Regions from separate parts of the Arthrobacter sp. 2762 genome, predicted to be linked through region 2. Evidence: riboswitches for the same ligand, from Rfam matches in the RefSeq annotation. Region 2 holds a riboswitch; each other region holds the start of a gene.
What was found. A riboswitch is a leader RNA that binds a small molecule or an ion and turns the genes downstream of it on or off. The one in region 2 is predicted to bind glycine.
Positions count from the first base shown of each region.

Region 1: linked by a shared signal. The riboswitch ahead of gcvP (aminomethyl-transferring glycine dehydrogenase) and the one ahead of gcvP (aminomethyl-transferring glycine dehydrogenase) in region 2 are both predicted to bind glycine.
Region 3: linked by a shared signal. The riboswitch ahead of cycA (D-serine/D-alanine/glycine transporter) and the one ahead of gcvP (aminomethyl-transferring glycine dehydrogenase) in region 2 are both predicted to bind glycine.

Region 1 is NZ_JBEPSI010000006.1:309,184-317,236, reverse strand. Features, by position in the region: gene gcvT (glycine cleavage system aminomethyltransferase GcvT) at 1-215, opposite strand, end outside; gene gcvP (aminomethyl-transferring glycine dehydrogenase) at 231-3,098, opposite strand; glycine riboswitch at 3,247-3,345, opposite strand; gene ABIE18_RS13825 (PucR family transcriptional regulator) at 3,420-4,961, opposite strand; gene speB (agmatinase) at 5,139-6,143, shown strand; gene ABIE18_RS13815 (purine-cytosine permease family protein) at 6,140-7,573, shown strand; gene ABIE18_RS13810 (aminobutyraldehyde dehydrogenase) at 7,596-8,053, shown strand, end outside.
Region 2 is NZ_JBEPSI010000008.1:213,610-221,662, forward strand. Features, by position in the region: gene gcvT (glycine cleavage system aminomethyltransferase GcvT) at 223-1,356, opposite strand; gene gcvP (aminomethyl-transferring glycine dehydrogenase) at 1,372-4,218, opposite strand; glycine riboswitch at 4,403-4,500, opposite strand; gene ABIE18_RS16135 (TetR/AcrR family transcriptional regulator) at 4,594-5,133, opposite strand; gene ABIE18_RS16140 (MFS transporter) at 5,208-6,758, shown strand; gene ABIE18_RS16145 (cyclodeaminase/cyclohydrolase family protein) at 6,771-7,421, opposite strand; gene ABIE18_RS16150 (amidohydrolase) at 7,529-8,053, shown strand, end outside.
Region 3 is NZ_JBEPSI010000001.1:71,630-79,682, forward strand. Features, by position in the region: gene ABIE18_RS00325 (ExeM/NucH family extracellular endonuclease) at 1-1,749, shown strand, start outside; gene cycA (D-serine/D-alanine/glycine transporter) at 1,831-3,318, opposite strand; glycine riboswitch at 3,452-3,550, opposite strand; gene ABIE18_RS00335 (FAD/NAD(P)-binding protein) at 3,625-5,610, opposite strand; gene ABIE18_RS00340 (prolyl oligopeptidase family serine peptidase) at 5,671-7,956, shown strand.

The DNA.
Region 1 (8,053 bases), on a different contig from region 2:
ACCAGCGCGAAGTCCAGGAACGCTGCTGCGTCCGGACCGCTGACCCAGACTTCGCCCATGTGGGAGAGGTCGAACAAGCCAGCGGACTGACGGACTGCGTGGTGCTCAGCAAGCTCGGACTCGTATTTGAGGGGCATCTGCCAGCCGCCGAAATCCGTGAAGGACGCGCCGGCCTTTTTGTGCTGCTCGTAAAGAGCGGTGTAGTTCTCAGTCATTTGCAGGACCGTCCTTTAGTTTTCGAAGTCTGCAGTGGTGTCCTCGAACGCTTCGAGGGGCGGGCAGGAGCACACCAGGTTGCGGTCGCCGGCAGCGCCGTCGACCCTGCCAACAGGCGGGAAGTACTTGTCCTGCTTCAGGTGGTGGACAGGAAACGCTGCCTGCTCACGCGTGTAGTCGCGGTCCCAAGCAGAACTCACGACGGCGGCAGCCGTGTGCGGCGCGTTGCGCAGCGGCGACTTTTCAACAGTGAAATCGCCGGCGGCCACCTGCTCGATTTCGGCGCGGATGGTGATCATGGCCTCAATGAAGCGGTCGATCTCAGCCAGGTCCTCGGACTCGGTCGGCTCCACCATCAAAGTGCCCGCAACGGGGAACGCAAGGGTGGGAGCGTGGAAACCGAAGTCGATCAGGCGCTTGGCCACGTCCTCAGCGGTGACGCCCGTGCGGGCAGTCAGCTCGCGGAGGTCCAGGATGCACTCGTGGGCTACGAGTCCGCCCTCGCCCGTGTAAAGGACTGGGAAGTGCTCATCCAAGCGGGAGGCGACGTAGTTGGCCGCGAGCAGCGCAGACTTGGTGGCTTCGGTGAGGCCTTGGCCGCCCATCAGCTTCACGTATGCCCAGGAAATCGGGAGCACGCCGGCGGAGCCGTAGCGGGATGCAGAGATGGCCACGCCACCTTCAGATGAAACGTTGTTCGCATCACTGGGCATGAAAGGTGCCAGGTGGGCCTTGGCCGCAACCGGACCAACACCGGGTCCGCCACCACCGTGCGGGATGCAGAACGTCTTGTGCAGGTTCAGGTGCGATACGTCGCCGCCGAACTTGCCCGGCTGGGCGAGCCCAACGAGTGCGTTGAGGTTTGCACCGTCAACGTATACCTGTCCGCCGGCAGCGTGAATCGAGTCGCAAACCTCCCGGACGTCGGCGTCGTACACGCCGTGGGTGGACGGGTACGTGATCATGATGCAGGACAGTACATCCTTGTTGGCCTCGATCTTGGCTGCCAGATCGGCGTGATCGATGGTGCCATCAGGAGCCGTGGCCACTACAACAACTTTCATGCCGGCGAGCACAGCCGAGGCTGCGTTGGTGCCGTGCGCAGAAGCAGGAATCAGGCACACGTTGCGCTGGTCATCGCCGCGGGACAGGTGGTAACCGCGGATCGCCAGGAGCCCCGCGAGCTCACCCTGCGAACCGGCGTTCGGCTGGATGGAGACCTGATCGTAGCCGGTGATCTCGGTGAGGTCGGCTTCCAGTCCTTCAATGAGCTCGCGCCAGCCAGCGGTCTGGTGATCGGGAGCCAACGGGTGGATCGAGGCGAACTCAGGCCAGGAAATTGCTTCCATCTCGGCCGTGGCGTTCAGCTTCATGGTGCAGGATCCCAGCGGGATCATGGTGCGGTCCAAGGCGAGATCCCGGTCGGACAGCTTGCGGATATAGCGCAACAGCTGCGTCTCGGAACGGTGCGTGTTGAACACCGGGTGCTGGAGGAAATCACTGGTGCGGAGCACATCAGACGGCAGCTCAAACCCTGAAGCGTCCTTCACCGGGCCGGCACCAAAGGCGACGGCTACCGCGGAGAGGACATCCGGCGTCGTGGTTTCATCGAGGGAAACGCCAACCGTGTCAGCGTCGATGCGCCGCAGGTTGATACCGCGGGCTTCGGCAGCGGAGATGACTTTGTCGGCCTTGCCTGGTACGCGGACAGTGAGGGTGTCGAAGAAGGATTCGGACACGAGTTCACGGCCAGCGGTCTTGAGGGCGGTGGCCAGCGTGCGGGCGTGCCCGTGGACGGTTTCGGCGATCGCCTTCAGGCCTTCCGGACCGTGGTAAACCGCGTACATCGAGGCCACTATGGCGAGCAACGCCTGGGCCGTGCAGATGTTGGACGTGGCCTTCTCGCGGCGGATGTGCTGCTCGCGTGTCTGGAGCGCGAGTCGGTACGCGGGGACACCGGCGTTGTCCTTGGAGACGCCCACGATGCGGCCCGGAAGCGTCCGCTCCATGCCTTCGCGGACGGCCATGTACGCAGCGTGGGGGCCGCCGAAGAACAGCGGAACACCAAAGCGCTGCGCAGTTCCGACGGCGATGTCGGCACCTTGTTCGCCCGGGGGCGTGATGAGGGTGAGCGCCAAAAGGTCGGCAGCGACAGTCACCAGCGCACCGCGTTCCTTCGCGTCGGCGATCACGGTGGAGTGATCGAATACGCGGCCGGAAACGCCGGGCTGCTGCAGGACGATGCCGTTGATGTCGCCGTCGGGAAGGCCCGCCGAAAGGTCGGCAATCTCCACTTCGAAGCCCAGCGCTTCGGCGCGGCCTTTCACGATCGCGATGGTCTGCGGGAGGAGGTCGGCGTCGAGGACGGTCTTCCCGTCCTTGGCAGTTTTGGACTTGTTGGCGCGGCGCATGAGCAGTACAGCCTCGGCAACAGCCGTTGCTTCATCCAGCAGCGAAGCGTTGGCTACCGGCAGCCCCGTGAGGTCCTGGACCATGGTCTGGAAGTTCAGGAGCGCTTCGAGGCGGCCCTGCGAAATCTCTGGCTGGTAAGGCGTGTACGCCGTGTACCAGGCCGGAGCTTCCAGGATGTTGCGGCGGATAACCGGCGGCGTGACGGTGTCGTAGTAGCCCTGGCCGATCAGCTGGATGGCGGTCTTGTTCTTGGACGCGAGCTTCCGTAGCTCTGCGAGGACCTGCACCTCAGTGAGGGCGTCCTGCAACTTCAGGGCGGTGTCCTGGCGGATGGAATCGGGGACCGCAACATCTACCAGGCCGTCTACGGAGTCGTAGCCGATTGCCTTGAGCATGGTGTCAACGTCGGCCTGGCGCCGGGCGCCGATGTGCCGGTCCGCGAAAGCGGTGGGGGTTGATTGAACAGTCAAGAGGAACTCCATGATTCAGGCGCCCTATGTGCGCCACGATGATGTGGGTTCCTCCCCGCTCTGTATTGGACCTGAGAGATTCCGCAGGAATGGTTGCCTGCTTGCACCGTCGGTGAGCCCAGTTACCTGGACTGCTTTCCAGAGTTGCCTCGCCGTGGCGGTACGTGGGCCTGAGAGATTCCTGGGGAGGATTTGCTCCTACGGCGCCTGACTGGATGTACCGGCAGGACTCTCCCGCCACAGATCAAAAGCATTGCGTCACCTCAGTGACACGGTTCACACCATAGCCGGTTATCTGGAAAAAGCGCAAGCAAGGGATACCTACCGATGCATTGCCTCGTGGATCTGGAGTGCGAACCACAACTGGGCAACCGTCGAGGTTTCACCCATGTCCAGCCCCGTCAATTCGCCGATTTTCCGGATCCTGTAGATGATGGTTTGCCGGTGCGCGAACAGGGCAGCGGCAGTCTTTTGCCACGAACGCTGCGAGTCCAAATAGGTCCTCAGCGTGACGAGGAGATCACCTTCCTGGCTCTGCTCGTAATCGAAAATCGGCCCCAGGAGACGCCTGACCAGCGCAGTTCCTTCCTCGAAACCTGTCAGCCCGAGCCACGACGGTCCCTGCGCATATCGGGCCAGGCCAAGCTTGTTCGCCCGGGCCGATCCGAGCGCCCAGAGGGACTCCTGCAGCGCGCGCTGAATGCCGGCCACTGCCGCCGGAGCGCTGATTCCGATCGCTGCATCCGCCCCGGCACAATGAACCAGGACGTCGTCCGGCACATCAGCGGGGACCACCACGTGCAGCCGGCTGTTCCGCTTCAACGAAGCCGACGCAACCCCGTGCCGCCACAGTTCGATGTGCACGTTGGCCAGCCTGTCGCCGTCGTTCGCTGCTTGGGCCGGCCCCGCAACCGGCCCCGCTGAAATGACCGCATCCGCTGCCATGGAGGCGAGCAGGAATTCCTGTGGCGGAACCCCAAAAGTTGCCAGCCTGCTCTCCATCTCGGCCGCGCCCAAGCGCCCATCCATGGCCTGCAGCAGGAACTCGCCAGCCAGCCGGTGGCGGCCTTCCAGAGACAGGACGATGCGCGAGAGCTGCAGTCCCAGCACGGTTGCCGCGTGCAGGAGTACGACGGCGTCCGGGTGCGGTTCGCTGTTGGGCAGCACCACGAGGAGCGCGTTGGCGTGGGTCGGGATGTCCATGGTCAGCACGTGCCGGCCCCTGATCCGGTGCCACTGGAAATTCTTGCCCGCCAAGGACACCTGCCCGGAAAGCGGAGCCCATTCATTCGCGAGGAACTCCGGGAGCCGCTGTCCCTCGGGGTGCCAGGGATGGAGGCAGCGGCGATCCACCACGAACAGTTCCGCGTCCAGTTCGGCGGCAAGCCGTTGGACCAGGCTCTGCCAATGGTCCTCGGAGGCTCCGGCCGTGCGGAGAAGGTCGTAGACCCTGGCTGTTTGCCGCAAACGCCGGGACTCTTCGAGCAGGGAAGATTCGGCAACCGAGCGGGCGATCGCGATGAACGGCAGCGGGTACGGGATGTTGATCAGCGGCAACGGCAGCCGGTCGCAGGCATCAAGGAATTCCTGCGTCAGCGGGGGTGCGTGCATCTTCTCGCCGATCGCCAAGGCGCTTGCCCCACTGTCCATGAGTGCCTCTGCGAGCGCCACTTGTCCTGCGGCATCGGCGGGAATCGACAGCCCATTGGTCATCATGAGCTCGCCGCCGGTAACCCATTCCCACAGCCGGGGCAGGTCTGAAGTGTGAGCCCAAGTGATCCGATTGTCGCGGCCAGCTTCACCGGCAAGGAGGGTGAGCCCCAGTTGGGGTTCCGCCACGAGCTCGGCGACGGTGATTGCCATCGGATGGGGTCCTGACTCTATGATTCCGGGGGCCGTTTGGAGCTGTTTAGACATTCGTCTAAGCGCCTCGGCCATTTGTAGTCAATGTACCGCTATTCGCCGTGACCCGCGTCACGAAGAATGGAATTACTTACTTCCCGCTCAATGGCGAGCACCCCTCACACTAAGGATCCGTCAATGACAATCCACAAGCCCATCGGCCCTGTCGACGCAACCAAAGTCCCCCGGTATGCCGGCCTCGGCACCTTCGCCCGCCTCCCCCAAATCGACCGGGTTCCGGACTACGACATTGCGATAGTCGGTGTCCCGTTCGACGGCGGAACCTCCTTCCGGCCTGGCGCCCGTTTCGGTCCTGCCGCGGTTCGCGAGGCCTCGCGCCTCCTGCGCCCGGGCTACCACCCGGAGCTCGACGTCGAACCCGTTTACGAAGCCCAGGTTGTGGACGCGGGCGACATCGCCTGCACTCCCTACGACATCACCCGGGCGGTCCGTGAGATCGAGGAGCAGGCGTTGCCCCTGATCAGTGAGGACAAGCTGCTGATCTCAATCGGTGGCGACCACACCATTGCCTTGCCCATGCTGCGGGCGCTGAACAAGGTCCATGGTCCAGTCGCGTTGCTCCACTTCGACGCCCATCTGGACACGTGGGACACCTACTTTGACCAGCCCGTCACCCACGGAACCATCTTCAGGCGGGCCTTCGAGGAGGGCCTGCTTGTGGAGGATAAGTCAATGCACGTAGGCATCCGAGGCCCGGTGTATGACCGCAATGACTTCCTCAGGGACCATGAGTTCGGATTCCAGATTATCCGCTGCTCAGACCTGGATGTTATCGGCGTCCCGGCTGCAATCCAGCAGGTGAAGGACAGGCTCGGCGACACCCCTGTCTACGTCTCCATCGACATCGACGTCCTCGATCCCGCGTTCGCACCCGGCACCGGGACTCCGGAGATGGGCGGACTCCACTCCCGTGAACTCCTGGCCCTGCTCCGCGGCCTGAACGGCATCAACATTGTGGGCGCCGACGTCGTGGAGGTCGCTCCGGCCTACGACCATGCGGACATCACAACCGTCGCCGCCGCCACTCTCGTCTTCGACCTTCTCGGCCTGATGGTGAACCGCAGCAAAGCCACCGGCCCTGCTGTCCGTGAACTGGCTTCGACCTCCCGGAGTGCATCATGAACGCGCCCTTGGCCGCACACGAAGTTCCGCGCCTCGAGGACAAAACCATCCAACCGATCCCGTTGAACGAGCGTCACGGCAAGGCGCGCGACCTCTTCACCATCTGGTTCGGCTCCAACATCATGATCATGACCATCGTGACCGGCGGACTTGCCACCACGGTGTTCGGCCTGGGTTTCGTGCCGGCGCTGGTGGGCATCATCATCGGCAACGTCGTGGGCGGCGTCTTCATGGCGCTGCACTCGGCCCAAGGCCCGCAGCTGGGCGTGGCGCAGATGATCCAGACCCGCGGCCAGTTCGGCTCCTTCGGCGCCCTGTTGATCGTGGTCATCGTGGTCATCATGTACGTCGGGTTCTTCGCTGCAAACCTCGTCTTTGGTGGAGAAGCGATGGCCGCCGTCAGCCCCGGCATCAGCGTGGATGCCGGCATCATCATCATCGGCGTGATCAGCGTTATTGCCACGATTTTCGGCTACCGGCTCATTCACGCCTATGCCCGCATCCTTAGTGTTGCAGCGGGCCTGGCGTTGTTGCTCGCCTTCATCTGGATCCTGGTGGTCCACGGCCTTCCCGCCAGCTTCCTTGCGGAGGGCAATTTCAACTGGGTTGGCTTCATGGGGACCATCTCCGTCTCGGCCCTGTGGCAGTTGGCCTACGCGCCCTACGTCTCCGATTACTCCCGCTACATGCCGCAGGGCACGGGCTCAGCACCGGCGTTCTGGGCTTCATACTCTGGCTGCGTCCTGGGAACGTTGTTCCCCATGATCCTGGGCGCCTTGGTGGGCACCCTCGCCATGACCATGAGCGCCGACAACGTTGAAATCGTAGGCAGCCTGGGTGCGTTGCTGCAGCCGTGGACCCTGATCATCGTGGGTGTCTTCTGCCTGGGTGTCGCGGCCTCGAACGCCATGAACCTCTACTGCGGCGTCCTGTGCACGCTGACCATTGGCCAAACGTTCAAGCCTTCCTGGTTGCCACGCGCCAAGACCCGCAGCATCGCGGCGCTCATCCTTTTCGTCGTCGCTGTCTCCATTGCCTTGTTCGCCCGGGACAACTTCATCCTCTTCTACACAAACTTCCTCTCCTTCCTGATGTACGTCCTGGTCCCCTGGACGGCCATCAACTTGGTGGACTACTACCTTCTGCGGCACGGCGACTACCGGGTTGAAGACTTCTTCAAGCGCGACGGCGGCGTGTACGGGCGGTTCAATTGGGTCGCCATCGGCTCCTACCTCGCAGGCGCCCTGATCCAGGTTCCCTTCTCGGCAACCGCAATCTACACCGGCCCCCTGGCCGCCGCGTTGGGCGGTGTGGACATCTCCTGGATCGTCGGCCTGGTGGTGGTTGCTCCCCTCTACTACTTCGCGGCCCGCGTGTTCCGGAAAAAGACGGAAGTCGCCCCCCTTCCAGCCCCTGCACTCGCAAACTGACCTCATCTGAAAGCGAATTGTCATGACCCTCACAGACACTGCCCACCCGGAAACCGTCCGGTTCACCGTTCGACGCACCACCTCTGACCACGCTGGCAGCCTGCAACTGCCTTTGCCTCCGGCAGGGCACTTCATCAACGGATCGTTCGTCCCGGGCTCCACTGGTGAGCTGATCGACGTCGTGGATCCCACCACCGAGCAGATCATCGCCTCAGTGCAGGCGGGCACGGCGGATGATGTCGACGCCGCTGTACAGGCCGCCGTCGTCGCCCAAAAGTCCTGGGGTGCCACTACCCCCAAAGAGCGCGCGGACGTCCTGAACCTGATCGCCAACATCGTTGAAGAGAACCGGCAAGCGTTCGAGCTCATCGAGTCCGCCAATACCGGCAAGCCGCAAGCGGTGGCCGAGGACGATGTCACCAGCACCATCGATACGTTCCGCTTCATGGCCGGCGCCTCCCGCACCCTGACGTCCATGGC
Region 2 (8,053 bases):
GGAGGCCGGCACGACAAGATCACCCGAGGCGAGTGGCTACTCCCCAGCACCTTTAGCGGTTCACGAAGCGCCAGGCAGGGCGGCCCCGTCGGGCCCGGTATCCGGAAGCGGGCGTCCAAGGGAGCCTCGCGTCCGCCCAGCGGGCGCTTAGGCGACCGGGCCCGCGGAGGATGGCGGACCCGACGGGCAAAAGGCGACCCCGCCGGGCACGAAGACCCCCGCTTACTTTTGGCGCTTGTAGAACGGCAATGCGACAACTTCGAACGGCTCAGACTTGCCCCGCAGGTCAATGTCCAACGCAGTTCCAAGCTCTGAATGCTCGACGTCGACGTAGGCCAACGCTACCGGGTAACCAAGCGTCGGGCTGGGCTGGCCGGAGGTGACTTCGCCTACCACTGCACCATCCTTGAGGACCGGGTAATGACCACGACCAGCGCGGCGGCCCAGGCCCTTGAGGCCCACAAGCCTGCGTCCGCTGGTGGAGCCGGCGCCGTCAGCCTTGAGGGCAGCGAGTGCGTCCTTGCCGACGAAGTCGCCTTCTTTGGAAAGTGCGACGACGGGACCGAGTCCTGCGGCGAACGGGTTTCCTTCGCGGGACAGTTCGTTGCCGTAGAGCGGCATGCCTGCTTCCAGGCGCAGGGAGTCGCGGGAAGCCAGGCCTGCGGGGGTCAACTCGCCTTCTTCAGCGACGTCGGCGATGGCCTGCCACAGGGCAGCAGCGGAGTCGTTGGACACAAAGATCTCGAAGCCATCTTCACCGGTGTACCCGGTGCGGGCGAGCAGCAGGTCCTGAGTGCCGCCGTCGAACGTGAACGGCACCTCAACAGCGGCGTAGTACTTCAGTTCGGTGACCAGCGCGTGCTGCTCTGCGGGCACAAGGCGCAGCAGTATGGCTTCGGCGCGCGGACCCTGGACAGCGATGAGCGACGTCTCGGAAGAGGCGTCTTCAACAACCACGTCAAAACCAGCTGCGCGCTCCAGCAGGGCCGCAGCCACAACCGCAGCGTTTCCGGCGTTCGGAACCACCAGGAATTTGTCGGTGCCACGACGGTAGGTGATGAGGTCGTCGATGATGCCGCCGTCTTCCTGGCAGATCAGCGAGTACTTGGCCTTGCCCTCGGCCATGGCGGAAATTTTGCCTACCAGCGCATAGTCCAGGAACGCCGCCGCGTCCGGTCCGGTGACCCAGACTTCGCCCATGTGGGAGAGGTCGAACAGGCCGGCGGACTTGCGGACGGCGTGGTGCTCGGCCAACTCGGAGGAGTACTTAAGGGGCATCTGCCAGCCGCCGAAATCCGTGAAGGACGCGCCCAGTTTCTTGTGCTCTTCGTAGAGAGCAGTGTAGTTCTCAGTCATTTGCAGGACCGTCCTTTAGTTTTCGAAGTCTTCGATCGGAGGGCAGGAGCAGACCAGGTTGCGGTCTCCTGCTGCGCCGTCGATGCGGCCAACGGGCGGGAAGTACTTGTCCTGCTTGAGGTGGTGGACGGGGAACGCGGCCTGCTCACGCGGGTATGCGCGGTCCCAGTCAGAACTTACGACGGCGGCAGCCGTGTGGGGTGCCTTGCGCAGCGGCGAGTTCTCAACAGTGAAATCGCCGGTGGCGACCTGCTCGATTTCGGCGCGGATGGTGATCATGGCTTCGATGAAACGGTCGATCTCCACGAGGTCCTCAGACTCTGTGGGCTCCACCATAAGGGTTCCGGCAACCGGGAACGCCAGCGTGGGAGCGTGGAAGCCGAAGTCGATGAGGCGCTTGGCAACATCTTCAGCTGTAACGCCTGTGCGGGCAGTCAGTTCACGGAGGTCCAGGATGCACTCGTGGGCTACGAGCCCGCCCTCGCCGGTGTAGAGCACGGGGAAGTGCTCGTTGAGCCGGGAAGCAATGTAGTTCGCAGCCAGCAGGGCGGACTTGGTGGCTTCGGTGAGCCCCTGGCCGCCCATGAGCTTCACGTAAGCCCAGGAAATCGGGAGCACACCGGCCGAACCGAAACGGGAGGCCGAAATCGGGACGTCATTGCCTTCGGTCCACGAAGCAGCGTCACCAGGCATGAACGGCGCCAGGTGTGCCTTGGCCGCGACCGGACCAACACCGGGTCCGCCACCACCGTGCGGGATGCAGAACGTCTTGTGCAGGTTCAGGTGCGATACGTCGCCGCCGAACTTGCCCGGCTGCGCGAGCCCAACGAGTGCGTTGAGGTTGGCGCCATCGATGTAGACCTGGCCGCCGGCTTCGTGGATAGCGTCGCACACTTCCCGGACGTCGGCGTCGTACACGCCGTGCGTGGACGGGTAGGTGATCATGATGGCCGAGAGGGCGTCCCTGTTTGCTTCGATCTTGGCCTTGAGGTCAACGTGATCGATGGTGCCATCGGGAGCGGTGGCCACCACAACAACTTTCATACCGGCCAGCACTGCGGAAGCAGCGTTGGTGCCGTGCGCAGAAGCAGGAATCAGGCACACGTTGCGCTGCTCGTCGCCGCGGGACAGGTGATAACCGCGGATCGCGAGGAGGCCGGCGAGCTCACCCTGCGAACCGGCGTTCGGCTGGATGGAGACCTGATCGTAGCCGGTGATCTCAGTCAGCTGGGACTCAAGATCGGTGATCAGTTCACGCCAGCCCTCTGTCTGGGAATCCGGAGCGAACGGATGGATCGAGGCGAACTCGGGCCAGGAAATGGCTTCCATCTCGGCCGTGGCATTGAGCTTCATGGTGCAGGAACCCAACGGAATCATGGTGCGATCCAGTGCAAGGTCACGGTCCGAGAGCTTGCGGATGTAGCGCAGGAGCTGGGTTTCGGAGCGGTGCGTGTTGAACACCGGGTGCTGCATGAAGTCGCTCGAGCGCTCAATGGAAGCCTCAAGCGCGAAACCTTCTGCGGACTCAAGCACGTTAGCGCCGAAGACATCCAGGACGCTGCGAACAACCTCTGATGTAGTGGTCTCGTCAACAGAAATGCCCACCAGATCAGCGTCAATGCCGCGCAGGTTGATGCCCTTGGCCTCGGCAGCAGCTACAACCTCGGCAGCCTTGCCAGGAACGCGGACTGTAATGGTGTCAAAGAAGGATGTGTGAAGGACCTCGACGCCGGCAGCCTTCAGTGACGCTGCAAGGGTGCGGGCGTGACCGTGGGCGGTTTCTGCGATTGCCTTCAGGCCTTCGGGTCCGTGGTAGACGGCGTACATGGAGGCGACGATGGCCAGCAACGCCTGCGCGGTGCAGATGTTGGACGTGGCCTTCTCGCGGCGGATGTGCTGCTCGCGGGTCTGCAGCGCCAAGCGGTAGGCGGGGACACCGGCGTCGTCCTTGGAAACGCCCACCAGACGGCCAGGCATCGAACGCTCGAGACCCTTCTGGACGGCCATGTACGCAGCGTGGGGGCCACCGAAGAACAGCGGAACACCGAGACGCTGGGCGGAACCGACGGCGATGTCCGCACCTTGCTCGCCCGGAGGGGTAATGAGCGTCAGGGAGAGAAGGTCTGCTGCGACCGTGACCAGTGCACCGCGTTCCTTGGCGTCAGCGATGACGGCGGAGTGATCGAACACGCGGCCGGAAACGCCGGGCTGCTGCAGGACGACGCCGTTGATGGCGCCTTCCGGGAGGCCGAGCGAAAGGTCGGCGACCTCAACTTCGAAACCGAGCGCCTCAGCGCGGCCCTTCACGATAGCGATGGTCTGGGGGAGGCAGTCGGCGTCGAGGACGGTCTTCCCGTCATGGGCTGCCTTGTTCTTGTTGGCCCGGCGCATCATGAGCACGGCCTCTGCCACAGCCGTCGCTTCGTCCAGCAGGGAGGCGTTGGCGATCGGCAGGCCCACGAGGTCCTGGACCATGGTCTGGAAGTTCAGCAGAGCTTCCAGGCGGCCCTGCGAGATTTCCGGCTGGTAAGGCGTGTATGCGGTGTACCAGGCCGGGGATTCGAGGATGTTCCTGCGGATAACCGGCGGCGTGACGGTGTCGTAGTAGCCCTGGCCGATCATCTGGACGGCGGTCTTGTTCTTGGACGCAAGCTTGCGCAGCTCGGCCAGGACCTCAACTTCGCTGAGCGCGTTTTCGAGGGTGAGGGCAACGTCTTGGCGGATGTCGTTGGGAACGGCCGTATCAACCAGCGAATCAACGGTGTCGTAGCCGACCGTCTTGAGCATGGTGTCAATGTCGGCCTGGCGGCGGGCGCCAATATGCCGATCGACGAAGGTGGTGGAGGCTGAACTAACCGTCACGAAGGAACTCCATTACTTGGGCGGCGTTTGGGTACGCCACAGCGGCTGGGTTCCTCCCCGCTCTGTATTGGACCTGAGAGTTTCCGCGTGTTGCTTGCACAACGATCGCTTGCACCGTCGGTGAGCACAGCATTTCTTCCGCGCCAAAGGGCGCAGCAAAAGGCCTGCTACTTTCCAGAGTTGCCTCGCCGCGGCGGTGCGTGGGCCTGAGAGATTCCTGGGGAGGGTTTGCTCCTACGGCGCCCGCATCACTTGCTTGCAGGACTCTCCCGCCGCAGATCAAAGGCATATTCTATTGTTTGCGTGCCTCTGTAAAGACGCACCACAAGACTCAATTGTCCTACGTCGGAGGCGTCGCCGCAAATGGGCGACCCGCTACTTGCGGAGCCGGTCCAGGACTCCCAGCAGGATCTCGACGTCGACCTCCCGCCCGGGCTTGCCGCCTTCCTGGCCACCCTCGAACATGGCATTGAAATACAGGCCGTCACCCATATAACTGACGGCTTTGGCTACCTCCGGACCCACATCCTCGGCCAGGACGTCCAGCCACTGCTGCTGGATTCCGCTGAACCGTAGCCGGGTCTCTTCATGGGCAACTTCTGCCAGCCGTGTAGCCGCGACGAACGCCCGGTCCATGGGGGTCCCGGCCCACAGCGAGGTCCGAATGAAGTAAGCAGCGCTGCCATCGGGCGCAGTCTTCATTTTTTCGATGTCTGCCTGGGCCAACTCATCCAAGCGCTCCAGCAGGGCGCTGATCAGCGATTCCTTGTTGGGGAAGTGGTAAAGCAGTCCACCCTTGGAGACACCTGCCCGCTTTGCGACGGCGTCAAGCGTGGCAGCCCGCTCCCCCACCTCGATAAGGAGGGCTTCGTAGGCATCCAGGACCGCATCCCGGGCAACTGGTTTTCGTGGCATGACTACATCATTCCCTACGGCGTTTGATGGTGTTGAATTTGAAACTATACCGTCTGGACGGTATAGTTGGTGCCATGTTCACGCCGTCCTCAACCCAAGCACCCCGTTCCGCTCATTCCCTGATGGGTCAGACGGCACCGTGGCGCGATTGGACGGCCCTGGCACTCCTGATGTTCCCGGTGCTGCTGGTGGCCGTAGACAACACCGCGCTCACCTTCGCCCTGCCCGAAATTGCCCGCTCCCTGGATGTAGGTGGCGTGCAACTGCTGTGGATCATTGACGCCTACCCGCTCGTGTTGGCGGCGCTGCTCGTTTCCATGGGCAACCTTGGCGACAGGATCGGACGACGGCGGCTGCTGCTGATCGGCAGCACAGGCTTCGCGGCGGTTTCGGCTGCTACGGCGTTCGCACCTTCCGCGGAATGGCTGATTGCCGGCCGCGCCGCACTTGGCGTGTTCGGCGCGATGTTGATGCCTTCAACGTTGTCCTTGATCCGGAACATCTTTGCTGATCCGAACCGCCGGCGGCTCGCGATCGCCGTATGGGCTGCCGGATTCTCTGGCGGCGCCGCCCTTGGCCCGATCTTTGGTGGCTGGCTGGTGGAACACTTCTGGTGGGGTGCCGTCTTCCTGGTGGCGACCTTCTTGCTCCTGCCCCTCCTCGCTTTCGGCAGGGTCCTCATTCCCGAATCCAAGGACGCCAATCCTGGCCGTGTGGACGTGCCCAGCATCGCGCTGTCCGTGATCACCATGGCTCCGTTCGTGTACGGCATCAAGGAATTCGCTGTTCACGGATTCGGGGCGTCGGCAGCGGCCTTCATGGTCTTCGGCCTGGTGATGGGCGTTCTGTTTGTCCGGCGCCAGCGGCGGATCCAGAGTCCCATGCTGGACGTCTCTTTGTTCAGGAACAAAGTGTTCAGTACCGCAATCGTGGCCAACGTCCTGTCCTTGTTTTCCATGACGGGCTTCATCTACTTCTTCGCCCAGCACCTGCAACTTGTTGAGGGCCAGTCCCCCATGGAAGCGGGCATCGCAATGATTCCGGCGCTCCTGGCAACCATCATCGCCGGCCTGGTGGTGGTCCCGCTGGTAAAGCGCATCCGGCCAGGATTCGTTGTGGCCGGCGGCCTTACCCTCAGCGCGGCGGGCTATTTGGTGGTAGCTGTGGGTGATCACGGCAGCGGACCTGTGTTCCTGTTGTCAGCCTTGACTGTCCTCGCCGTCGGCGTAGGCGCAGCGGAAACCATCTCCAACGACCTCATCCTCGGCTCGGTGCCGGCCGACAAATCCGGAGCGGCGTCCGCAATTTCCGAGACAGGCTACGAGCTTGGTTCGCTCCTGGGAACGGCCGTGCTGGGCTCGATCCTCACCGCGTCCTACCAGCACAACCTCGTCATCCCGGAGGGCTTGTCCACGCAAGCGGCCGGGAAATCGGGAGAAACGCTGGCCGGCGCCGTGGATGCTGCTTCGGCACTACCCGCTCCGCTATCGGATGCCCTGACAGCCGCCGCCCGGGTAGCCTTCGAATCCGGCGTCCACATCACTGCGGCGATTGGGCTGGTACTGATGGCTTGCGCGGCAGTGCTTGCCGCCGTCGTGCTCCGGCGGGTTCCCAAAGCGCAGTAGGCGCCGCGGGAATCAGTGGCCGTCCGTAGGTGCAGCCTTGCCATCTATGGCGGCCACCAGCTGGTCAATGCGGTCCAGGGCATCGCTGAGCCGCCCTACCGTTGCCCACAATTCAGGGTGCTTTTCCTTGATCTCATCAAGCGACGCGCCTGCGGATCTGAGCGACCCGAGATCAAAGCTCACGTTGGTCCGGGCTCCTGCGATCGCCGCCCTGAGGGCTCCGAACCCCACCACCACATCAGCAATGAGCGCCGGGTTCCCGTTGGCAGCAAGCCATCCCAGGTCCTCGATGGCTTCGATGGCATGGTCCCCGAGGACCGCGGACGCCTTGGCAGCATCGACGGATGCCCGGTGGATTGCCTGCTCCCGGTCCGGGCCAGGATCAAGCCGGAAGGCCGCACCGAAAGCCTTTGACGCCGTTGCGTCGTCGTCAGCCAGCTTCAGGGCGGTTTCGCGGAGGGAGCGGGCCCGGGCGTGAAGATCGGCCAACTGCTGCCCGGGCGCCTCCGTATAACCAGCAACCATGGAAGCCAGGGATGCGGCAATGGCCAGCATTACACCTGTTCCTGCGCCTCCACCAGGTGATCCGCTGGACTCTGCCAGAGCCTTGGTCCAATCCTCGACCGTTGAGCGTTGGGTAGTGATCTCTTGTGAAGATTCCATGCAACCAAGTTTGCCCTGAAGCGCAAAGGTGTGGGTCGCCGTCGTTGTCTGATGACGTCGATACACTGGCCAGACCTGCGGCGTCGACCTGTTAAGGAAAATTCCCCATGAGCATTGACCTTGAAGCCCTCTACCGTGACCTCCACGCAAACCCGGAGCTTTCCTTCCAAGAGGGCAGGACAGCCGGGATCATCAGCGGACACCTTGAGGACCTGGGGCTGCTGGTCCACCGCAGCGTGGGGAAAACGGGGGTTGTAGGAGTCCTGGACAATGGCCCCGGACCTGTGGTGATGCTTCGTGCCGATATGGACGCGTTACCGGTCAAAGAGGCCACCGGGTTGGACTACGCAAGTGCGGCAGTCGGCGTCGACCATGAAGGCCGCGACGTGCCGATCATGCATGCGTGCGGGCACGACGTGCATGTCAGCTGCCTCCTCGGAGCCGTGGAAGCGTTGGCCGAAAAGCGGCAGGACTGGCAGGGCACGTTGATCGCCGTCTTCCAGCCAGCCGAAGAATGGGGTGGCGGTGCCCAGGCCATGGTGGCGGATGGGCTCTTTGACCTGGTCCCCAAGCCGGACGTGGTCCTCGCCCAGCACGTGGCGCCCTTTCCTGCCGGATGGTTCGGCATCCGT
Region 3 (8,053 bases), on a different contig from region 2:
CAGGATCTGCGCGACCGCGTCATCGCCGATGGTACCAACGCGAAGTTTGCCTACCTGGGCGCGAACGTTTACCAGAAGGGCACTAGGACTCCGGTACTGCCGGAGTACAAGGTCCTGGACATGAACGGCATGCGGGTGGCAGTCATTGGTACGGTCACGCAGGAAGTTCCGTCCTTGGTGACGCCGGCCGGAATTACGGATCTCGAGTTCGGTGACCCAGTGGAGGCCATTAATCGGGTCGCCGCCAAGATCAAAGCAGAAAACCTTGCCGATCTGATCATCGTTGAAAATCACGACGGTGCAGCATCGGGCACACCGGAGGGTGCCACCCTGGAGCAGGAAGTCGCAGCCGGCGGACCGTTCGCCAAGCTCGTCAACGAGACCACCCCTGACGTAGCCGCCATCTTCACCGGCCACACCCACAAGGAATACGCCTGGGATGCACCCCTGCTGGATGCTAACGGACAGCCCACCGGCAAAACCCGGCCCATTGTGCAGACCGGCAACTACGGCGAAAACGTGGGAAGCGTGACTCTCACCATCGATACCGCCACGAAAACCGTCACAGGCTATAAAGCCGCCGTGGTGGATCGTACAACGGACACTTCGGAAAGCCTCGTTGCCGCCTATCCTCGGGTGGCCGCGGTCAAGGCGATCGTGGATAAGGCTCTCGCCGAGGCTGCCGTGATCGGGAATCAGCCCGTTGGCGCAGTGACAGCTGATATCACCACCGCCTTCACTCCGGATCCGGCTGGCGGCGCCCCCAAGCGGGACGACCGCGCGAACGAATCCACTCTCGGAAACCTGGTAGCGGACTCCTTGGCGGACACGCTCAAGGCGCCTGAACTGGGTGCGGCGGAGATCGGCGTCGTGAACCCCGGCGGCCTGCGTAACGAGCTCTACTACGCGCCGGACGGCACCATCACCTACGCCGAGGCCAACGCGGTCCTGCCGTTCGTGAACAACCTGTGGACCACATCCCTCACGGGCGCCCAGTTCAAGACCCTTCTTGAGCAGCAGTGGCAGACCAACGTTGACGGAACTGTTCCCAGCCGTCCCTACCAGCAGCTGGGACTGTCCAAGAACGTCAACTACACCTACGACGCCACCCGCCCAGCAGGCGACCGCGTCACCGGTATTTGGGTGAACGGGACAGTGATGGACCCCGCCAAGCAGTACAGAATTGGGACTTTCAGCTTCCTGGCTACGGGTGGCGACAACTTCCGGATCTTCAAGGAAGGCAGCAACACGAAGGACACCGGCTTGGTGGACCGCGATGCCTGGATCAAGTACCTCCGTGAGCACAACCCGGTGTCTCCGGACTTCGCGCGCCGGTCAGTTGCCGTGGTCAACACCACTGCGGCAGAAGTCCAGGCGGGTGAGCCCATGGCACTCGCTGTCTCCAAGCTGAATCTCACCTCGATCGGCAGCCCGGCCAACACCGCCCTCAAAGCCATCTTCGTGGACAGCAAGGGCGCGGCGACGACGCTCGAATCCGTGCCGGTAACGGCAGGCACAGCCACCGTGAACCTCAAGGTTCCCGCGGCGGCAGCTGCAGGCACCGGCACATTGGTGCTCACCGCCGTCGAGTCCGGAACCGTAGTGAAGGCTTTGGTGACCGTGGCTGGGACCGGTCCGAACCCGCCGCTGTGCACTGAGCCCACCAAGCCGACTCAGTGGTACGACGTCGTAGGCTGGCTGCGCTACGCGTGGGCCTGGCTGGAGTACCAGAAGTGCCTGAGGGGCTAAGAAGCCCCTTCGCATGACCCGCCAAAAGGCCTGCCCCTCACAAAGATGACTCGTGAGGGGCAGGCCTTTGTGGATTGTCAGCTACTTCTGAGCGAGCTCGGGTTCCTCCGCGCGCTTCGCGTCCTTCTCAAGCTGCGCTTGGAACTCCCCATAGCGAACCAGATGTGCCGGCCGGCGACGCAGGATGACCCAGGCCACCCCCAGAATCAGGAACCACAGCGGCGTGGCCAGCAGCGCAGCAAAAGTGTCCGGCTGCGTGGTCAGGGTCCAGAGCACGAAGGCAAAGAATGCGAAGACCACCCACACCATCACCACGCCGCCTGGCATTTTGAACGCCGAAGAATCATGCAGGTGTGGCCGCCGCTTGCGGAACGCAAGGTAGCTGGCCAGGATGATGGACCATACGAACACGAAGCAGACAGCAGACACGGTGGTCACCATGTCGAACGCCTTGCCGATGTCCTGCCCTGCGTACATGAGGACGACGCCGGACAGCAGCAGGACGCAGGAAAGGAACAGGGCGTTGCGGGGTACTTTGCGTCCTGAGAGCGCGCCGAACACAGCCGGGGCGTCGCCTTCCTGGGCCAGGCCATAAACCATGCGGGACGTGGAGTAAATACCCGAGTTGGCTGAGGACATCGCAGAGCTGAGCACCACCAGGTTGACGATGGTAGCTGCGGCGCCCAGGCCGGCCAGGGAGAACATGGCAATGAATGGGCTGTGTCCAGCCGCGAACTGTGTCCACGGGGTGACGGACATCAGGATGATGAGGGCTCCCACATAGAAGAGCAGCACTCGGATCGGAATCGAGTTGATGGCCTTGGGCAGGTTCTTCTCCGGGTCCTTGGCCTCGGCGGCCGTGGTGCCTACCAGTTCAATGCCGACGAAAGCGAAGACGGCGATCTGGAAACCGGCGACGAAGCCCATGAATTCGTTGGGGAAGAAGCCACCGTGGCTCCACAGGTTGGTGAAGCTGGCCGGTCCCGCATCGGACTGGAAGCCGCTGAAAATCATGAACAGACCGACGATGATGAGGGCCGCGATAGCCACAATCTTGATGAGGGCGAACCAGAATTCGGTCTCGCCGAATGCTTTCACCGTAGCCAGGTTCAGGAGCAACAGGATGCCGATGGTGATCAATCCGGGCACCCAGAGTGGAAGGGAAGGCCAGAGCTCCTTGGAGTACCCGGCGATCGCGATGACGTCAGCGATGCCGGTAATGACCCAGCAGAACCAGTAGGTCCAGCCCGTGAAGAACCCGGCCCAGGGACCCAGCAGGTCCGCTGCAAAGTCGCTGAAGGATTTATAGTTCAGGTTGCTCAGGAGCAACTCGCCCATGGCGCGCATGACGAAGAAGAGCATGAAGCCGATGATCATGTACACGAAAATGACGGAGGGACCAGCTGCAGAAATGGTCTTTCCCGAGCCCATGAACAGGCCCGTGCCAATTGCACCGCCTATCGCGATCAGCTGGATGTGGCGGTTACTGAGCTGCCGTTCGAGGTGTGGTGAGTCTGCTGGATGCGAGACGGAGGATGGTGGGCGCTGAATCGTCAAGAGGAACTCCATTGTTCAGGCGGCACTGGGTGCCACGATGATTCGGGTTCCTCCCCACTCTGTAGGTGGACCTGAGAGTTTCCGCAGGGGTGGCCTGCTTGCACCTTCGGTGAGCCCGGTTGCCCGGACTGCTTTCCAGAGTTGCCTCGCCGCGGCGGTACATGGGCCTGAGAGATTCCTGGGGAGGGTTTGCTCCTACGGCGCCTGACGTGATGTACCGGCAGAACTCTCCCGCCGCAGATCAAAAGCGCGCACCACTTTGCCGGTGATGCAGCTCACACACTAGCGAAGCATTGGACTCGCCGCAAACGAAGGCAGCTAGCTGCCCAGAATGCTACGCGCGATCTCGTCGGCATCCCGCAGGGTTCGCTGGCCACTGGCGTAAGCCTTCCCGGTTGCCGGACGCGCCTCTGCAGCAATGGCTGTTCCCCATTGGGTCGCGGACAATTGCAGGCCCAAAACATACATCCCCCGGGTCACAGAGCCGTTGGACGCCACGGGCCGATACGGGTGCGGTTCCACATCCAGTCCGGTCGTCTGCACCGGCGTACCCTCGGCACTCATCATGATTTTGGTTCGCACAAGGCCGTCGGCCATGAGTTGTTCCAAGAGTGGGGAAATATTGATGCCCACCCTGTTGGCCGGTGACATCGCTTCGATCAAAGTGGGTGCCTCGGCTGGCCCGTCGTGGACCCATGGCGAGGCTGCCCGGAAAACCTTGGCGCTTCTATCCACGCTGAACTTCGGATCGGGTCCAACAAAACCAACGACGCCGGCACGCGCCAAAGCAGCCAACTGCTCCGAGCGCAGTGCCGGGGCTCCGCTTGCAAGGCCTTCAACGAACGATTCGAACCATCCCCGCAGTTCAGCGACCCACGATTCGTCCGTGATACCACCGTCTGCCACAACGGACTTCAGGATCGCCCTGCCGGTGTGCAGGGCGCCTATTGCCATCTTCACGGGGTCCGCTTCGCCCAGTGCGGAGCGTCGTGCGTCGTCGTCGAGATAGGCCGTTACCGCCAGGTCCAGTTCCCGGCGTGATGCGAACGTCCGGCCGGCCAACGGCGCAGCGAGCCCACGGACATTGAGTCGGCGGGAGGCAACCACGTGCTTGTCCACCAGGGCGGCGACGTCGCTTTCCCACTTGGCAGTGGTGTGCGCGTGGGGCTGCAAGGCATCCTCGAGGTCCGCGAGGAACTGCGCTGCATCGCGAATGGCCGCAGGCTGCGACCTGGCCAGGGTGGAGTAATAAGCCCACAAGGCGTCGCGGTGCAGGAGCGGCCAAAGGTCATGGTCAAATCCGGGCTGGATACCGGCTGCCCTGAAGCGGTCCACCGCTGCCTCGGTCAGGTAACGCATGGTGATGCTGCTGGGGTAATACCCACTCAGGCCGGCCTTTGCCCGGTATGGGGTGCCGCGCCGGGACGCCGCGATGATCTTGGGTTCCCTGCCCGAGGGCCGGTACTCGAGAACTCCGGCTCCCGGTACGCCGGCTTCGACGAACTTGCCTCCGCGCCCCTCAGTCAGCTGGCCCATGACGTCGAAGAAATTCAGTCCCATCCCGCGCACCAGGACGGGCTCGTTGTCCGGCACCCGCTGCCAGTCGACGTCGGCCGGCGGTGCAGGTGGGAAGTAGAGGAGGCCGTGCTCATCGGCCGCCCGTTGGAACGAACGCTGCTCCGGATTCAAACGGGACTCGATGTGCCCCAGCGCGAGGACCACCGAGCCGACGGTGAGCGTAGTGCCGTCGGCCAGTTCGACGTCGAAAGTTTGCCCACCTGTGGTGCCTGAGGTCGCCGGGACCGGGCGCGCCGCTACGGCGATCGTCTCATGGAAGGTGACCTCCACGCCGTCGGGCATTCGCTGAAGCAGGTCCGCCAAAGTCTGCCGCAGGTACCGTCCGTACAGCGCCCTGCTGGGAAAATCGTGGGAGTCGAGGGTGGCCAACTCCGCCTTTTCGGCGTCGTTCAGGCCCTGTCCATCACGACGTCGGGCGGCGCGCCACTGGTCAAAGGAACCGCCTGCGAGGGGCTGCGCAAGCTTGGGATCTTCAGGGATGAGCGTCGGATAGAACGCCTGGGTGTTCATCAGGTACAGCCTGGACTGCTCGGGCTGCCACACATGGCCGGATGCCGGTGGGAAAGGATCCACAACGTGGATGTGCAATGTGCTCCACCGTGTATCGGTCCGGTCCGCACGGCTGGTGGCCCCTGCAGCCCAATTCGCGAGCAGCCGCTCAAGGACACTCGTGCCCCGGGGGCCGGCCCCAATGAGGGCAACACGATTGATTTGCGATTTAGCCACGCTCAAGCCTAACTTCTGCGTGACTTGCTTCCAGTTGAAAAGTGTTGCTTGGATGGGGCGATGACCATCACAGAAGCTGATCAGACGCCCCTTCCTGACAACGACACGGATCTGGAGACCAAGTCCGGGCCTCGCCACGCTGCGACCATTGCGCCCGAACCCACGGATGAGAACGTGTGGTTGGAGGACATTCACGGCGAAGAACAGCTGGCCTGGGTCGGCGAACAAAACGCGCGAACCGAGGATTTGCTGGAAGACGCAGAGTACGCAGCGGTTGAAGCCGGCATTCTTGAGGTCCTGGATTCGACGGACCGGATTGCCATGGTGAACAAGCGCGGTGATTACTACTACAACTTCTGGAAGGACCAGGAGCACCCCAAGGGCCTTTGGCGGCGGACGGCGTGGGAGAGCTACGTTTCCGAGGCACCCGAATGGGACGTACTGCTGGACATCGATGCCCTCGCCGCCGCAGAAGGCGTCGAATGGGTGTTCCATGGAGCCGGGTTCCTCCGTCCTTTGGACGGGGACGCGTACCGCTTCGCGATGGTTTCGCTGTCCCCCGACGGCGGCGACGCCAACCGTCACCGCGAGTTCGACGTCGAATCCCGCACGTTTGTTGAGCCGGCCGCTGGCGGATTCGATCTGCCCACGGCAAAAGGCAACGTGAGTTGGCTGGATGCAGACACACTGCTGGTCTCCAGTACGGCAGAGGGGTTGCCTGCAACCACCTCCTCGTACGCCCGGACCGGTGTGAGGCTGCGTCGTGGCCAATCCCTCGCCCAGGCAGAGCGGATCTTCGACATCCCCGAAGACCACATGCTGGCCATCGTGGCCCACGACTCAACCCCGGGCTTCGAACGGACCTTCGCCGTAGATTACATCGACTTCTACAACCGCAATACATGGCTGCTTCGCGACGACTCATGGGTCGCAATCGACGTGCCCACCGACGTGAACATCAGCGCCCACCGAGAATGGCTGATGTTCCGCCCGCAGAAGGACTGGGACGTTTCCGGCGTTACCTACACGGCCGGTTCCTTGCTGGCCGCTGACCTCGAGGGCTACTTGGCTGGATCGCGGCAATTTGTGGTGCTCTTTACCCCGGATGATCACACGTCGCTGCAGTCGTGGAGTTGGACCAAGGACTATCTGCTGCTCAACCTCCTGCGCGATGTCTCTTCCGAAATCAGGGTGCTGGACCCTTCCCGCGTGGATTCCGACGGCGGCTGGGTCGCCACCGTCCTGGACGCGTGCCCGCCGCTTCACGATGTCAATGCCTATGCGGTGGACGACGAAGACGAATCCGACTCTGCTTCCGACGCGGGAAATGACTACTGGTTGGTCGCCACCGGTTTCACTACTCCCACTACCCTCACCCGCGGTACCCTCACGGCTGGCGAGGTGGCTTCATCCGGCGTGGCTTCATCCGGCAACCCGACCGCGGGCGTGACCAGCCAGCATGCCGTGGTGAAGCGATCGCCGTCGTTCTTCAATGATGGTGACTATGAGGTCCAGCAGCATTTCGCTGTCTCGGCGGATGGGACCAAAGTCCCCTACTTCCAGGTGGCATCCAAGGACCTGGTCCTGGACGGACAAAATCCCACGCAGCTTTCCGGCTATGGCGGATTCGAAGTTTCCCGCACCCCCGCCTACAGCGGCACCATTGGCAGGGCTTGGCTGGAGCGTCGCACTTCCGCTGCTGCCTTGGCTGACGGTCCCGGCTCACACACCCGCGGCGGTGTGTACGTTGTGGCCAACATCCGCGGCGGCGGTGAATATGGACCCTCGTGGCACCGGGCAGCGCTGCAGGAAAAGCGGCACCGTGCCTACGAAGACTTCGCCGCCGTGGCACAGGACCTGATCTCCCGCGGCGTGACCAGCCGCCGTCGACTCGGTTGCGTGGGCGGCTCAAATGGCGGGCTGTTGGTGGGCAACATGCTGACGCAGTACCCCGAACTGTTTGGTGCGGTGTCCTGCGGGGTGCCATTGCTGGACATGCGCCGCTACACCAAACTCTCCGCGGGATATTCATGGATCGCGGAATACGGGGACCCCGATGTGCCTGAGCAGTGGGAGTTCATCCGTACCTTCTCCCCCTACCACCTGCTTCATGACGGCGTCGAGTACCCCGAAACCTTCATTTGGACTGCGACCTCGGATGATCGGGTAGGCCCCGTCCAAGCCCGAAAGATGGCCGCGCGGATGCAGGCAATGGGTATCCCGAATGTCTGGTTCCATGAAGCACTCGAAGGCGGGCATGCCGGCGCCTCGGACAACAGGCAGGCAGCCGCACTGCAAGCCCGAAGCAACCACTTCCTGTGGCGTGTGCTGGCCGGGAGCAACTGAGGTTCCGTTTCGATGGCCCGCTGCATGCAAGGCCGTGCGAACGGCACGGCCAGCAGCGAGTCATCGAAACGGGCAGCCGATCGAAGGCGGTTTTGCA